Niabella beijingensis: one gene and its partner. The protein of the gene in region 1 interacts with the protein of each later gene in a pairwise test. Links are inferred from orthologs where the notes say so. Each region holds a gene or a part of one and is shown in the gene's direction. Other genes may lie near its edges.

Region 1 (7,734 bases):
GGTGGTTGCCGGGAAGAAGGGGCTGATTACCATTACTGCTGTCGGAGACATGATGCTTGGGTCCGACTTTCCGAACACACTGCGGATGCCTAAAAGGAACATCCTGCTGCCCCTGGCAGACTCATTGAAGTCGGGCGATTTCCTGATCGGCAACCTGGAGGGGGTGATCACCAGCACTCCTGTACCGGAAAAAAAATGCATCAATCCCAAAAACTGCTATGCCTTCAGGATGCCGCCGGGTGCTGAAAAGCATTTCAGGGATGCAGGCTTTGATTTCCTGAGTCTTGCCAATAACCACTCCGGAGACTTTGGTGCCAAAGGGCTGGACGAAACCATGGCGCTGCTGAAAAAAAGCGGTATCGGCTTTGCCGGGGTCAAACACCACCAGGCCCACCGGATCATCACCAAAAACGGCATCCGTTACGGTATCGTTACCGCCGGATTTGGCTGGCGGCACCTCCACATCAGCCACCCTTTGCCGGTTGCCCGGCTGATCGAACGCATAAAGGACAGTGCGGACCTGGTGATCGTTTATTTTCACGGCGGTGCAGAGGGGGGAACGATGGAGCACGTGCAGAAACAAAAAGAGCTTTACCACGGTGAGGACAGGGGCAATGTATATGCATTTGCCCGCGCCTGTATCGATGCCGGCGCCGACCTGGTACTGGGCAGCGGCCCCCACGTTACCCGGGGGATTGAACTCTACAAAAAAAAGCTGATCGCTTATAGTCTGGGTAATTATGCCACTTACGGCTCCATTAGTCTTAACGGACCGCTGGGCCGGGCGCCCATCCTGAAAATAACAGTGGATAAGAACGGGGACTTCACCGGGGGGAGGATCATTTCCACGATCCAGCTACCCGGAAACGACCGTACACCCCGCCTGGATACCGCGGCAACCGCCCGCCATCGCATAAAGTACTTGAGCAGCAGCGACTTCCCCGAAAGTCCGTTAAGAATTACCCAAAACGGAGAGATAATTATTAAAAATTTTTGATTTTAGTTAAAAGGTGCTAATTTTGTCACGGAAATGACCCTATAACATATGATCATCTCTGCTGAATGATAATATCAATTATCATTTGTCAATCCAAAAAACTTAAAATCTTTACCAAATTAATTATCTCATTAAGATTTAATCTTTTGATTAATCCCGCACATTTATGTATGACATTTTACAATTGAACGATATGCTCGTTCCTGAACTGTTAGACATTGCCGAACAGTTAAAGATCCCTAATGCCAAAAAATTAAACAAACAGGATCTGATCTACAAAATCCTGGACAGTCAGGCTGTAACAGGATCAAAAGCTTCCTCCGGAGAACGCCCCAAAAGAAAACGTATTGTAAAAGCCACTACGTCCATCGGAACAGAAGAGGCTTTTGTGGAAGAAGAAGGAAAAGATGAAGAACCTGCTGAAAAAGCCACCAAAGCACCGGCAAAGAAAGCCGCAGCAAAAAAAGCAGCTCCTAAAAAGAAAAAAGCACCGGCAAAGAAAGAACAGGAAGAACCGGTTGTGAAAGAAGCACCGGCTGCTGAGGAAACTGAAGCTCCGACAGATGGTGCCGGAACCGTCTTCAAAACAGATGCCGCCACGGAAGCCTTTATTCTGCAGGCATTGAAGGCTACCGAAAAGTACGACAATCCGGTAGTTCCTGTAGCAGAAGAAACAGAGTTCCCTGTAGAAAACAAAGTATACGCATCAAAAAAAGATCAGAGCACTTCCTTTAACAGTCCCTCCTTTAACGTGGAGTTCGACGGTGTTATCCTGAGTGAAGGGGTGCTGGAAATGATGCCGGACGGCTATGGATTCCTTCGCTCTTCAGATTACAACTACCTTTCAAGCCCGGACGATGTTTATGTATCTCCGTCACAGATAAAATTATTTGGCTTAAAAACAGGGGATACCATTCATGGTGCCGTACGTCCTCCAAAGGAAGGAGAAAAATATTTTGCCCTCCTGAAAGTGGATACCATCAATGGTAAAAAACCGGATGAGGTAAGAGACCGTGTTCCGTTCGATTACCTCACCCCCTTATTCCCCTACGAAAAACTAAACCTGTTCACCCGCCCTTCTGATCTGTCTACAAGGATCATCGACCTGTTTACTCCCATTGGTAAAGGACAGCGCGGACTGATCGTGGCACAGCCCAAAACGGGTAAGACCATGTTGTTAAAGGCAGTGGCCAATGCCATTGCCGAAAACCATCCGGAATGTTACCTGATGGTAGTACTGGTGGATGAACGCCCGGAAGAGGTTACTGATATGGAGCGCAGCGTAAAGGCAGAAGTAATCGCTTCTACTTTTGATGAGCCTGCGGAGAAACACGTTAAGGTTTCTACCGTTGCATTGCAAAAGGCAAAACGGCTGGTAGAATGCGGTCATGACGTAGTGATCCTGCTGGATTCCATCACACGTCTGGCACGTGCACACAATACCGTATCACCGGCGTCCGGTAAGGTATTGAGTGGTGGTGTGGAAGCCAATGCCATGCAAAAACCCAAACAATTCTTTGGTGCTGCACGTAAGATCGAGAACGGCGGTTCTTTAACCATCCTGGCAACAGCGCTGATCGATACCGGAAGCAAAATGGACGAAGTGATTTTTGAAGAATTTAAAGGAACCGGTAACATGGAACTGCAGCTGGACAGAAGACTCTCCAATAAGCGGGTTTATCCGGCTATTGATCTTACTGCATCTTCTACCAGAAGGGATGACCTGCTGCTGGACCGGGACGTACTGCAACGCATGAACCTGCTGCGCGTATACCTGGCAGATATGAAAACAGAAGAAGCAATGACGGAATTACTCCGCCGCATGAAGGGTACAAAAAGCAATGAAGAATTCCTCGCAAGCATGAATTCATAAAATACATACCCCCCAAATAAAAAAAACCCGTTTGAAACGGGTTTTTTTTATTCCTGTAACAAACCATACATTTGCTCCGGAACATTATTAATTGTCATTTTGAAAATTATACCACCGAAAAAACACACTTTTTTTATGGCAGCAAAATACAGTAATCAGTCGCGTTATACCGTAGCCGTGGATTGCATCGTGTTTGGATACGATGGAAACCATCTGAAGATATTGCTGGTGAAACGTGCCTTTGCCCCGCTAAAGGGAAAGTGGAGTCTGATGGGAGGCTTTATTTCAAAAAATGAAAGTGCCGATGAGGCTGCAAGCCGTATCCTCGTGTCATTGACCGGTCTTACAGATGTTTACCAGGAGCAGTTCTATACGTTTACCGACCCGGACAGGGATACACAGGAGCGTACCGTTTCGATTGCTTATTTTTCACTGATCGATATAAAAAAATACAGGGAATCGCTGAGCGATGCCTACCAGGCTGAATGGTTTTCGATAAAGGATTTCCCGGATCTTATTTTTGACCATAAGGAGATGGTGAAGATGGCAAAAAAAAGATTGCAATATAAAGCGACTTCCCATGCCATCCTGTTTGAGCTGCTGCCCGACAAATTTACCCTGCCGCTTTTACAAAGCCTTTTTGAAGATGTGTATGAGACCAGCTTTGATAAAGGAAACTTCAGCCGTAAAATGCTCTCCACTGGACTGCTTCTGAAACAGCGCGACAAGGATAAAACCGGGTCTAAAAAAGGCGCTTATTTTTACAAGCTGGACCGTAAGAACTATCAGCAACATTTGCATAAGATCCTGAAGCTGGTTCCGAATCCCAATAATGTATTATAGTTTTCAGCCGCTATACCGGCAGTTGTACAAAAAATGTAGTTCCCTTTTCTTCTTCGGTCTCAAACCAGATCCTTCCGTTCTGAGCCAGGGTATATTCTTTACAAAGATATAAGCCCAATCCAACACCCTTTTCATTAAGCGTGCCATAAGTAGAACCGGTATTCAGCGAAAAGAGCTGTTGTCGCAGTTCCTTTTTTATTCCCCGCCCGGTATCTTTTATCATAATCAGTGCGTGCGCTTCATCGCCTGTTATGGTAATAATGATATGACCACCGGGATGGGTAAACTTTATGGCATTGCCCATAAGATTACGAACAATGATCTGCAGCATAGACGCGTTGATCAGTGCGGTAACCGAGGGATCAATGTTCCTGGTAAATCTTATTTTTTTTCGTTGCGCTTCGGGCTCAAATAAAACCAATGTGGGCTGAATGACCGAAGCAATAGTCTGACGGTGCAGTTCCGGCGCCGTTTTACGCAGTTGATCCTTCGACCAGGAAAGCATATTATTAAGCAGTTCCTGTGTATGATGCACCGCGGTGGAAAGCAGCCGTTCTGTTTCCAGGCGCTCTTCTTTCGAAAGTGTGTCTGATTGAACCATTTCCAGGTAAGCCGAAATCGAATGCAGCGGCGAACGGAGATCATGTGATAAAACAGAAAAGAGCTTGGTTTTTTGCTGGTCCATTTCCTTCAGCACCTTCGTGCTGGCGGCGGTTTTTCTCCGCTCCCGGTAGTACGCTTCTTTCAGATAATACAATCCCGCAAACAGCACCACCAGGTTGATGGTCACCGTTGATCCATGATCGATAATGATGGCCTTAAGATCTGTATAGGTCTGTTTTACCGAAGCAGGATGATACAGTTCATACAGCATATTTCCCCAGGTGGCACCAGTTACCAGCAGGAACCAGAGAAGATACTGTTTTTTTGGAGCAATAATCATCAGCAGGAAAAATAACAAGGTATAGGAAAGCAGGCTGGCGCCTCTGATCCCATCACTGTAAAAATAATTCCATACAAACAACCCGATGAAAAGAACCGAGATAAGGGTGATGCTGTAGCGGTATTGTTGCCGGAACCGGGAAAGATAGTACAGCAGGAACAGCAATAGGGTTAACCCTGAAAAAACCCAGGCGGTAAAATCCAGTCCTACATAAAAATTGAACGGAATATTGTAGGCACAGATGATAATTCCAAGGAGGCAGATGGTATTAAATATACGGACCTCAAGTGTAGTGCCGCCGGCATCTCCCGCCAGAAAACCATAAAGACCCGACAAATGTTGCCCAAGTTTTTTAAACAGGTTGTTTTGCATACCGGTAAGACGATATGAATTATATTAAAGGTTCATTACAAAAATCCTTCAAATATACTTATAATAAAAATGTACAGAAGGATGCATCCTTCTGTACATTCAATTTCGTTGGCAGCAATGTCTGTTACAATATTACACACCGGGTTTTGTGCCTTCTGCAGTATCTGCTGTGCCCGTATCTGCCGTTTTATTTTCGTCACCTTTATTTCCAAAAAGGTCATTCATCCATTTTTCTGCGCCGGGAAAATGCTCCTTCAGTGTATCCATTCCCTTTGTGGCAAGCTCTGAAAAATAATCCTTGGCCTGCTCTGCAGACTTTGAAGCATCGTCTTTCAGTTTGTTTGCTTTTTCCTTCAGGTTATTCATCATCTTTTCCTTCTCTTCCTCGCTCATACTGGTATATTTTCCTGCAGCCAGCCCGGCCAGGGCTCCCAATATAAAAGTGGCGATGTGTTTGTTGTTTACCATGAAAAAAAGTTTTAAGGTGGATCAATAGAATACTTAAATATACAAATTTTTACGTTGGATTATCTTCCGGAACCGCCGGTTAATTTCATTTCGCTGATCAGATGACCGGCTCCGGCATATTTATCAATAATAAATAACACATAACGGATGTCTACCATGATGTTGCGGCAGATGGATGCATCATAATTCACATCACTCATGGTGCCTTCCCATACCCGGTCGAAATTGATCCCTACCAGGTTGCCATGGGCATCCAGCGCAGGACTGCCGCTGTTTCCTCCTGTGGTATGATTGGATGCAATAAAGCATACCGGCATTTTTCCATTTGTGCCATAACGGCCATAATCCTTTTTGCGGTACAATTGCCGCAGTTTTTCCGGCACATCAAATTCATAATCCCCCGGTACATATTTTTCCATAACGCCATACAGATACGTATAATAATCATATTTTATACCATCTGCGGGATAATACCCGTCAACTTTTCCAAAACCCACCCGCAGGGTGCTGTTGGCATCCGGGTAAAATTTTTTATCGGTCAGTACTTCCATCTGAGCCTGCATATAGCTGCGCTGCAGCCCGTTGATACGTGCCTGCAGTTCATTGAGCTTTGGTGTGATCCCGGTGTCATACAATGCTGCCATACCGGAAACCAGCTGTGCTGCCGGGTCGGTATCAAAAAGAGCGTAAAGAGCGGATGGGTCCGTTTTTATCGCTTCCATTACTTTTGCTGAATCCAGAAAAACACTATTACCATACAGGGCAGCGGCCCATTGCTGGTAATTTTTTCCATATTGTTCAAACTGCTGTTTTGCCACAGGTGCAATAAAGGCCGGATCCTGTTTTTCTATGTAAACGGGCAATAACGCGGCAAAAATATCCCGGTCCACTGTGGGGCTGAGATTTTTATACAGTTCAGTGAGCTTATCCCGGGCTGCAGCATATTCTTTTTCGTAATTAGGTTTACCCGTGGCAGCTTTCAGCGTACGCAACCGGTTTATGATAACAAATAATTCGATCTTACTGATCGTTTCAAGATAATAATCTCTTGTAAGTCCGAAAGGCTTTATGTCCTTATAAGCACTGTTCAGATCCTGAAGAACAGTTCCGTACCGGTTTTTTAAATTATTATCTGCATTCAGCCGTTGGGTAAAGGCCGCTTCATAATCCAGCTTTTTTTGTACGCCTCCGGTCCGGGTAAGGCCCAGTACCTCACCCTGCCATTTCTTCCATGCATTGGCAATACCAGCATATTTTGAAGCGTATTTTATTTTCAATCCTTCATCAGCACGCATATAGCGCTTCATAACAGCCAGTGCCTGGTCCCGTACCATTATCTTTGCCGGATCATTTACGGATACGATCTGCTGCACGGCCTCGCTGGGAAGATATTCAGTAGTACGTCCCGGAAAACCGAAGATCATGGTAAAATCATCCTGTTTCATTCCCTTGAGTGAAATGGTAAGCGCTTTTTTGGGAATATAGGGTACATTATCCGGTGAATAGGCGGCGGGTTTATTATTTCTTCCGGCATAGATCCGGAACACGCTGAAATCGCCTGTATGCCGGGGCCACATCCAGTTATCCGAGTCCTGCCCGAAATTGCCGATACTGGAAGGTGGTGCGCCCACCAGGCGTACATCATTAAAAGTTTCTGTTATAAACAGGTAATATTTATTGCCGTCAAAAAACGGACTTACAAACCCGTTTTCAAAATCGCCCAACACTGTGGTTTTCTTTAATTCATTAATATTCCGGTCGATCCTGCTCTGCCGCTCATTTTCCATCATACCGGGCTCTACACCTTTTAATACCTGCGCGGATACATCATCGATCCTTACTATAAAGGTTACATACAAACCCGCATTGGGCAGTTCCTCCGTCTGGTTACGCGCCCAGAATCCATCTCTTATATAATTTTTGTCAAGCGTGGAATGTTTCTGTATGGATTCAAATCCACAGTGATGATTGGTAAGTACCAGTCCCTTTTCCGAAACCACCTCGCCGGTACAGAACCCCCCGAAACTTACGATCGCATCTTTCAGGCTGCCTTTATTTATGGAATAGATATCTTTTGCAGTCAGCTTCATCCCCAGCTGCTGCATGCGTTTTTCATTGAGATTTTCAAGGAATTGTGGTAACCACATACCCTCATCAGCCTTTGCAAATCCGATTGTTAAGATCCCGATAAGCAGAACCATCCATTTTTTCATACAAATCATTATTTACACCTGTTAA
Region 2 (6,471 bases), 1.3 Mb from region 1 along the record:
GTAGATGGCCGAGTGGTTAAAGGCGACAGACTGTAAATCTGTTCTCTTCGGAGTACGGAGGTTCGAATCCTTCTCTGCCCACAGTTCTTTGTTCGAAAGTTTAAAGTTTAAGGTTCAACGCTGAACTTTAAACTTTGAACTTCAAATTTGTTAAGCGGGAGTAGCTCATTTGGTAGAGCGATAGCCTTCCAAGCTATAGGTGGCGAGTTCGAGCCTCGTCTCCCGCTCCGTTTCGTTTGTAGTTGAGGTTTGTGTAGAACCGGAGCTATCAACTGAGATCGCCGTTGTAGCTCAGGGGTAGAGCACTTCCTTGGTAAGGAAGAGGTCGTGAGTTCAAGTCTCATCAACGGCTCTTCTGGAAGCAGTCATTCCGATTGAAAATCGGGGTTTATGACTCTTCTTTTATATTTTAGATGAGTTGCACTCAATACAGCGATTCAGCTAAAGCATTGCAATCCAGCCCTGGCTGGATTTGTGTATAAACAAAAATTTAGTAAAAACAATTAAAAAAGATAACAATGTCAAAAGAGACCTTTAAGAGGGAGAAACCCCACGTAAACATTGGTACCATTGGCCACGTTGACCATGGTAAGACCACTTTGACTGCCGCTATTACCGATATTCTTTCTAAAAAAGGTTTAGCACAGGCAAAAAAATATGACGAAATTGATGGTGCACCTGAAGAAAAAGAGAGAGGTATTACAATCAATACAGCTCACGTAGAATATGAAACTGCAACTCGTCACTACGCACACGTTGATTGCCCCGGTCACGCTGACTACGTTAAAAATATGATCACTGGTGCTGCACAGATGGATGGAGCCATCCTGGTGGTAGCCGCAACTGATGGTCCGATGCCTCAAACAAAAGAGCACATCCTTTTGGCTGCACAGGTAGGTGTACCTAAAATGGTTGTTTTCTTAAATAAAGTAGACCTGGTTGATGACCCCGAACTGCTGGATCTGGTTGAAATGGAAGTTCGTGATGAACTGACAAAACGTGGTTTCGACGGTGACAACACTCCGATCATCAAAGGTTCTGCTACCGGCGCTCTGGCTGGTGACGAAAAATGGGTGAACGCAGTAGTTGAACTGATGGATGCTGTTGACAGCTACATTCCCCTGCCTCCCCGTCCGATTGATCTGCCGTTCCTGATGAGTGTTGAGGACGTATTCTCTATCACTGGTCGTGGTACAGTAGCTACAGGTCGTATCGAAAGAGGTAAAGTTAAAACCGGTGAGGCTGTAGAAATCGTAGGCCTGATGGAAAAACCCCTGACTTCTACTGTAACAGGTGTGGAAATGTTCCGCAAGATCCTGGACGAAGGTGAAGCTGGTGATAATGCAGGTCTGTTGCTGCGTGGTATTGAGAAAACCCAGATCCGTCGTGGTATGGTAATCTGCAAACCCGGATCAATCACTCCGCATACTGAATTCAAAGCTGAAGTTTACGTACTGAGCAAAGACGAAGGTGGACGTCACACTCCGTTCTTCAACAAGTATCGTCCTCAGTTCTACTTCCGTACAACAGACGTAACTGGTGAAGTTACCCTGAACGAAGGTACTGAAATGATCATGCCTGGTGATAACACTTCACTGACTGTAAAACTGATCACTCCGATCGCGATGGAAAAAGGTCTTAAATTCGCGATCCGTGAAGGTGGACGTACAGTAGGTGCAGGTCAGGTTACTGAAATCATCAAATAAGCCCTCCAGTCCCCGGATGGGGAGTATGGAAGCAGTCTATATTTGCAAAAGTACTTGGGCTGAAAAGTTCAGGTACTTTGCTTTTAAAGTTCTTTATTTTATTGCTCCTTTTACTTTTCATTCAGAAAAGCTGAGGAGCTTTTTGCGGGCATAGTTCTTCCGATAACTATCGGGAGGCAGAATAGAAAAGGCGTAAGTTTATTCTGTTCGGTGTTCGGAAAGTAGTTCTTAAGCCGGGTATATCCCGGCTGTATACGGGCATAGTTCTCCCGATAACTATCGGGAGGTAGAATAGAAAAGGCGTAAGTTTATTCTGTTCGGTGTTCGGAAAGTAGTTCTTAAGCCGGGTATATCCCGGCTGTATACGGGCATAGTTCAATGGTAGAATAGAGGTCTCCAAAACCTTTGATCAGGGTTCGAATCCTTGTGCCCGTGCAAATTTTTGTTCAATGTTCATGTGTTTGACGTTTAATGTGGCTACATTAAACCTTGAACCTTGAACTTTAAACCTGGAAAATGAGCAAGTTCGGAGATTATGTAAAAAACAGCTATAAGGAGCTGGCAGAAAAAGTGACCTGGCCCACATGGAGCGAACTGCAACAGTCTACAATGATTGTGCTGGGTGCTACCGTCCTGATCACGGTGATGATCTGGCTGATGGATTTTATTGCCGGCGGCGGGCTGAATTTTTTATACAAAATCCTTTATAGTTAAATAATGGAAGAAGTAAACACAACAGATAACACAACTCCGGAAGCACCCCAGCAGGATACCAAATGGTATGTGTTGCGGGTGGTTAGTGGTAAAGAGCGGAAGGTAAAGGAGTATCTGGATAAAGAAATTTCGAGAAGCGAATTTGAGAAGGTGGTAAAGCAGGTGTTCCTTCCGGTGGAGAAAGTATATAAAGTACAGAACGGGAAAAAGGTAATGCGGGAACGCAACTATTATCCCGGCTATGTAATGATCGAAGTGCTGGATGGCAAGATGAGTGATGATCTGAGGGATATGGTGGTAAATACGAACAGTGTGATCCATTTTCTTGGAAAAGACAACCCGATCGCACTCCGTAAGGCTGAGGTGAACAAAATGCTGGGCAGGATGGATGAAATGGCTGAAGCCGGCGGTGTAAGCATGGTAGAGCCATTCATAGTTGGCGAAACCATCAAGATCGTTGAAGGACCTTTCAACGATTTTAATGGTGTTATTGAAGAAGTGAACGATGAAAAGAAAAAGCTGAAGGTTACTGTGAAGATTTTCGGAAGGTCTACACCGGTGGAACTGAACTATATGCAGGTAGAGAAGATCGTTTAATGGGAACCGAAAGATAGTCGAAAGCCGCTCTGATGCAGTCAGAGCGGCTTTTTTAGGCTGTTAAGGGTTTCATAAGATAGCTTTTTCAGATTTTTTTTGTTTAATTCATTGGTATATTGCAAGTTGTTTTATATTTATTGTAAAAAATTGAGAAATGAAGAATGCACTTCTTGTTGTTAATGCATTGCTGGTAATAGCTGTGGGTTTTTTGTTGTTTAAGCAGTTTGGCGGAACAACAGAAAGGGCGCCTCATGCCGACGATGTTATTTCAAAAGGCAAGGACTCCCTGATGAGCCGGAAAGCAGTGTTTGCCTATATCGATATGGATTCGATACAGGAGCACTATGACCTTGCAAAAAGCGTTCAGGGGGAAGTTGAGAAAAAGAAAAGTGCCATTACAGTAGAACTGGATAAGATGGAGAAATCGTTTAAGGCAAAAGTAGGCGGCTACCAGCAGCAGAGCAATACGATGACCGACGAACAGGCAATGGCCGCCCGGCAGGATGTAGAAACGACCCAGGCGCAGATGATGGATAAACGGCAAAGTCTGATGGACGACTTTAATAACTTTGTCAGCAGCAAGAACCTCAGCGTTAAAAAGAAGATCGAAGATTTTCTAAAGGTCTTTAATGCCGACAGAACTTTCTCTTTCATTTTTGCCTACGAACCGGGGTTGTTTTACTACAAAGACACGGTTTATGATATTACAAAAGAGGTGGTGAAAGGGCTTAACGAGCAATACGCCAAAGAAAAGAAATAGCACGGGGATCCCCCGTTTTTTCAATATTCCTTGCGAACTTCCGCAAGGTTTTTTTTGCCGTTTATTTCCAATAAAATCTTATTTTGAGCTAATAAATTTAAACGATGGCTGAAAAAGTTACATTTAAACAATCGCTCAACCTGTTTGACGGAACCATGATCGTGGCCGGATCCATGATTGGTTCCGGTATTTTTATTGTAACATCAGACATGACCCGTCAGGTGGGATCGGCCGGCTGGCTGGTAGCACTTTGGGTGATTACCGGGCTGATGACGGTTTTTGCTGCGGTCACCTATGGCGAACTGTCGTCCATGTTTCCAAAGGCCGGCGGGCAATATGTTTATCTGAAAGAAGCCTACAATCCCATGTTGGGATTTTTATACGGATGGAGCTTTTTTTCTGTTATACAAACGGGCACCATTGCAGCGGTAGGAGTAGCCTTCAGCAAATTTGCCGGCTATTTTATCCCGGCATTGACCATGGATGAAAAGAACCTTCTTTTTGAGCTGGGCTGGATACGCATTTTCCCGGCACAGCTGGTGTCCATCGCATTGATCATTTTTCTCACCTACATCAATACCCGGGGGGTAAAAGATGGAAAAACGATCCAGACGATCTTCACCATTGTAAAATTATTCTCGCTTTTCGGACTGATCATCTTCGGATTATTGATAGCTGCCAAAGCAGACATCTGGAATGCAAACTGGGCCACCGGATTTGATATGAAATTTACAGCACCGGTTACCGATGCGGCGGGTGTAAAACAGGGTTGGTCCGTGTTCCAGTCGCCCGGCAGCATGATGATCGCGCTGGGGCTGATCAGCGGGGCCATGGTAGGTTCGGTTTTCAGCAGCGTGGCCTGGGAAAACGTAACCTTTATCGCCGGAGAAATAAAGAACCCCAAAAAGAATGTCGGCTTAAGCCTTTTCCTGGGTACCCTGGTAGTAACGGTGGTTTACCTGTTGGCCAACCTGATGTACCTGGCGGTGTTACCCATGTTCCCTCCTGCTTCGGGTGCGGAAGTGGCTTATGCTTCTGAAGTGGCTGCGCCCAATATCGCTTTTGCGGTTCAGGACCGTGTAGCCACTGCTGCTGCATCCTCTATATTTGGCAATTATGGTGCTGCGGTCATCGCAATAATGATCATGATCTCCACTTTCGGATGTAATAACGGGCTCATATTGTCGGGGGCACGTGTGTATTATACCATGGCAAAGGACAATCTCTTTCTTCTCCAGGCCGGAACACTCAATAAAAATGCGGTCCCCCAATGGGCACTGTGGGCGCAATGTGTATGGGCCAGCGCGCTTTGCCTGAGCGGACAGTATGGTGTATTGCTTGATTACGTGGTATTCATAACCGTAGTGTTTTATATACTGACCATTGTAGGGGTATTCCGGCTGCGGCGGAGCAGGCCCGAAGCCGAAAGGCCATATAAAGCTTTTGGCTATCCGGTCATCCCCGTGATCTATCTGCTGATGGCGGGTACTTTAGGAATCGGTTTGTTGTATGCAAAGACCTCTACTTCATTATTAGGCCTGGTTATTGTTATAATAGGAGTGCCCATTTATTACTATTATGCGCGTAAAACGAAACGGGCTTCCGGTCCGGCTGTTTAGCGCACAGCTATGGGTGATTAACAATATTTAGAGCAATTCCGGTGCCGGGAACAGCCATGCCCGCTGATCCTGTGGGAGTTGGATCTGATCACAAAAACTTAAAGGTTCGAATGAAATTGAATCCGTTCTTATTCGTATTTGTATTGCTTGTTATGGCAGGTTGCAAAAGTAAGATCACTATGACGGCCAAGCAGTTCAGTGATGAAATCGCAAAGGAGGAACAAAGCCTGGCTGAGCCGATCCGTGCGGCTGAAAATGCCATTAAAGTCCATGCAGACAGCGCCGACTATAAAAGCGTGGCCGAGGAAGCCAAGAAAATGGAAGTCCTGATACAGGAAAAAATTGACCGCATTGAAAAAGTGGATGTCTCTTCATTGACAGGGGGAGAGGACTTTAAAACGGTCGCCATACGGTATTTCGAGTATTTCAAAAGTCTGTATACCGCCTACCGGGAAATCGGCGATGCACCCGATGAGGCCGCCCGGATTACGGCGAGCGATCGGATGAACCAGATCCTGGTGGCCCAGGAGGAAGTGATCCTTCGTTTACAGGACACCCAGGCACGCTTTGCTGCTGAAAATGGCTTTATACTAGAGAAAGCACCCGCAGAACCGGCTGCCCCGGCCACTAATCCACAATCCGGTAAACGGGATAGCGCATAAAATCAGGGTCCTTATAAGGCGATTGATCGAAGATAAATGTCAGCTGCGCAGCGGCATTGCCGGCAAACGCCGGGTCGGCGGTGCGTTTCGCTTCAAGCGCTTTCCGGAGGGTGGTATCCTTCTTCAGCTGTTCTGCCGCAATGTCTTCATAATTATAGGCGGAATACCATTCCTTGTTATTCAGTATCCCGTCAAAAAAATTCCAGGCAAAATAGCTGTCTTCACAATATGGTTCCAGCGTTTCAAACAGGAAGCGGTTGGCGGTCTGGTTCATAGGGATCAGCCAATCGCCTTTCCAGAAATGCAGGGATTGTTTTTTTGTTTCCACTTCCACATCAGTATTAGCGTGATGCATCTGGTAAGGCGCGGGGGAAGAACGGTATTTCGTTATGTAGTAGGTCTCCACACCGATC

What was found. Proteins that work in one complex are often made in the same cells at the same time.
Region 2: the proteins of rho (region 1) and nusG interact in binary tests that used the Escherichia coli proteins (3 or more experiments, as listed by UniProt). The link is inferred for Niabella beijingensis from one-to-one orthologs.

What each region holds. Positions count from the first base shown.
Region 1 is NZ_JAIQDI010000001.1:2,503,683-2,511,416, reverse strand. What follows is about bases 569-3,516. They hold rho (transcription termination factor Rho), read left to right. Parts: upstream 569-1,163; coding sequence 1,164-2,870; downstream 2,871-3,516. Other genes in these bases: K7B07_RS10430 (NUDIX hydrolase), read left to right, coding at 3,006-3,516; K7B07_RS10440 (CapA family protein), read left to right, coding at 569-997. In the rest of the region: more of K7B07_RS10440, read left to right, coding at 1-568; more of K7B07_RS10430, read left to right, coding at 3,517-3,713; K7B07_RS10425 (sensor histidine kinase), read right to left, coding at 3,724-5,028; K7B07_RS10420 (hypothetical protein), read right to left, coding at 5,161-5,496; K7B07_RS10415 (S46 family peptidase), read right to left, coding at 5,556-7,709. UniProt on the Escherichia coli protein: Facilitates transcription termination by a mechanism that involves Rho binding to the nascent RNA, activation of Rho's RNA-dependent ATPase activity, and release of the mRNA from the DNA template.
Region 2 is NZ_JAIQDI010000001.1:1,173,664-1,180,134, reverse strand. Bases 1,407-4,220 are described here. They hold nusG (transcription termination/antitermination protein NusG), read left to right. Parts: upstream 1,407-2,423; coding sequence 2,424-3,017; downstream 3,018-4,220. Other genes in these bases: K7B07_RS04940 (APC family permease), read left to right, coding at 3,882-4,220; K7B07_RS04945 (OmpH/Skp family outer membrane protein), read left to right, coding at 3,172-3,777; secE (preprotein translocase subunit SecE), read left to right, coding at 2,223-2,420; tuf (elongation factor Tu), read left to right, coding at 1,407-1,706. Outside these bases: more of tuf, read left to right, coding at 519-1,406; more of K7B07_RS04940, read left to right, coding at 4,221-5,396; K7B07_RS04935 (hypothetical protein), read left to right, coding at 5,507-6,058; K7B07_RS04930 (M14 family zinc carboxypeptidase), read right to left, coding at 6,024-6,471. UniProt on the Escherichia coli protein: Part of the processive rRNA transcription and antitermination complex (rrnTAC). The complex forms an RNA-chaperone ring around the RNA exit tunnel of RNA polymerase (RNAP).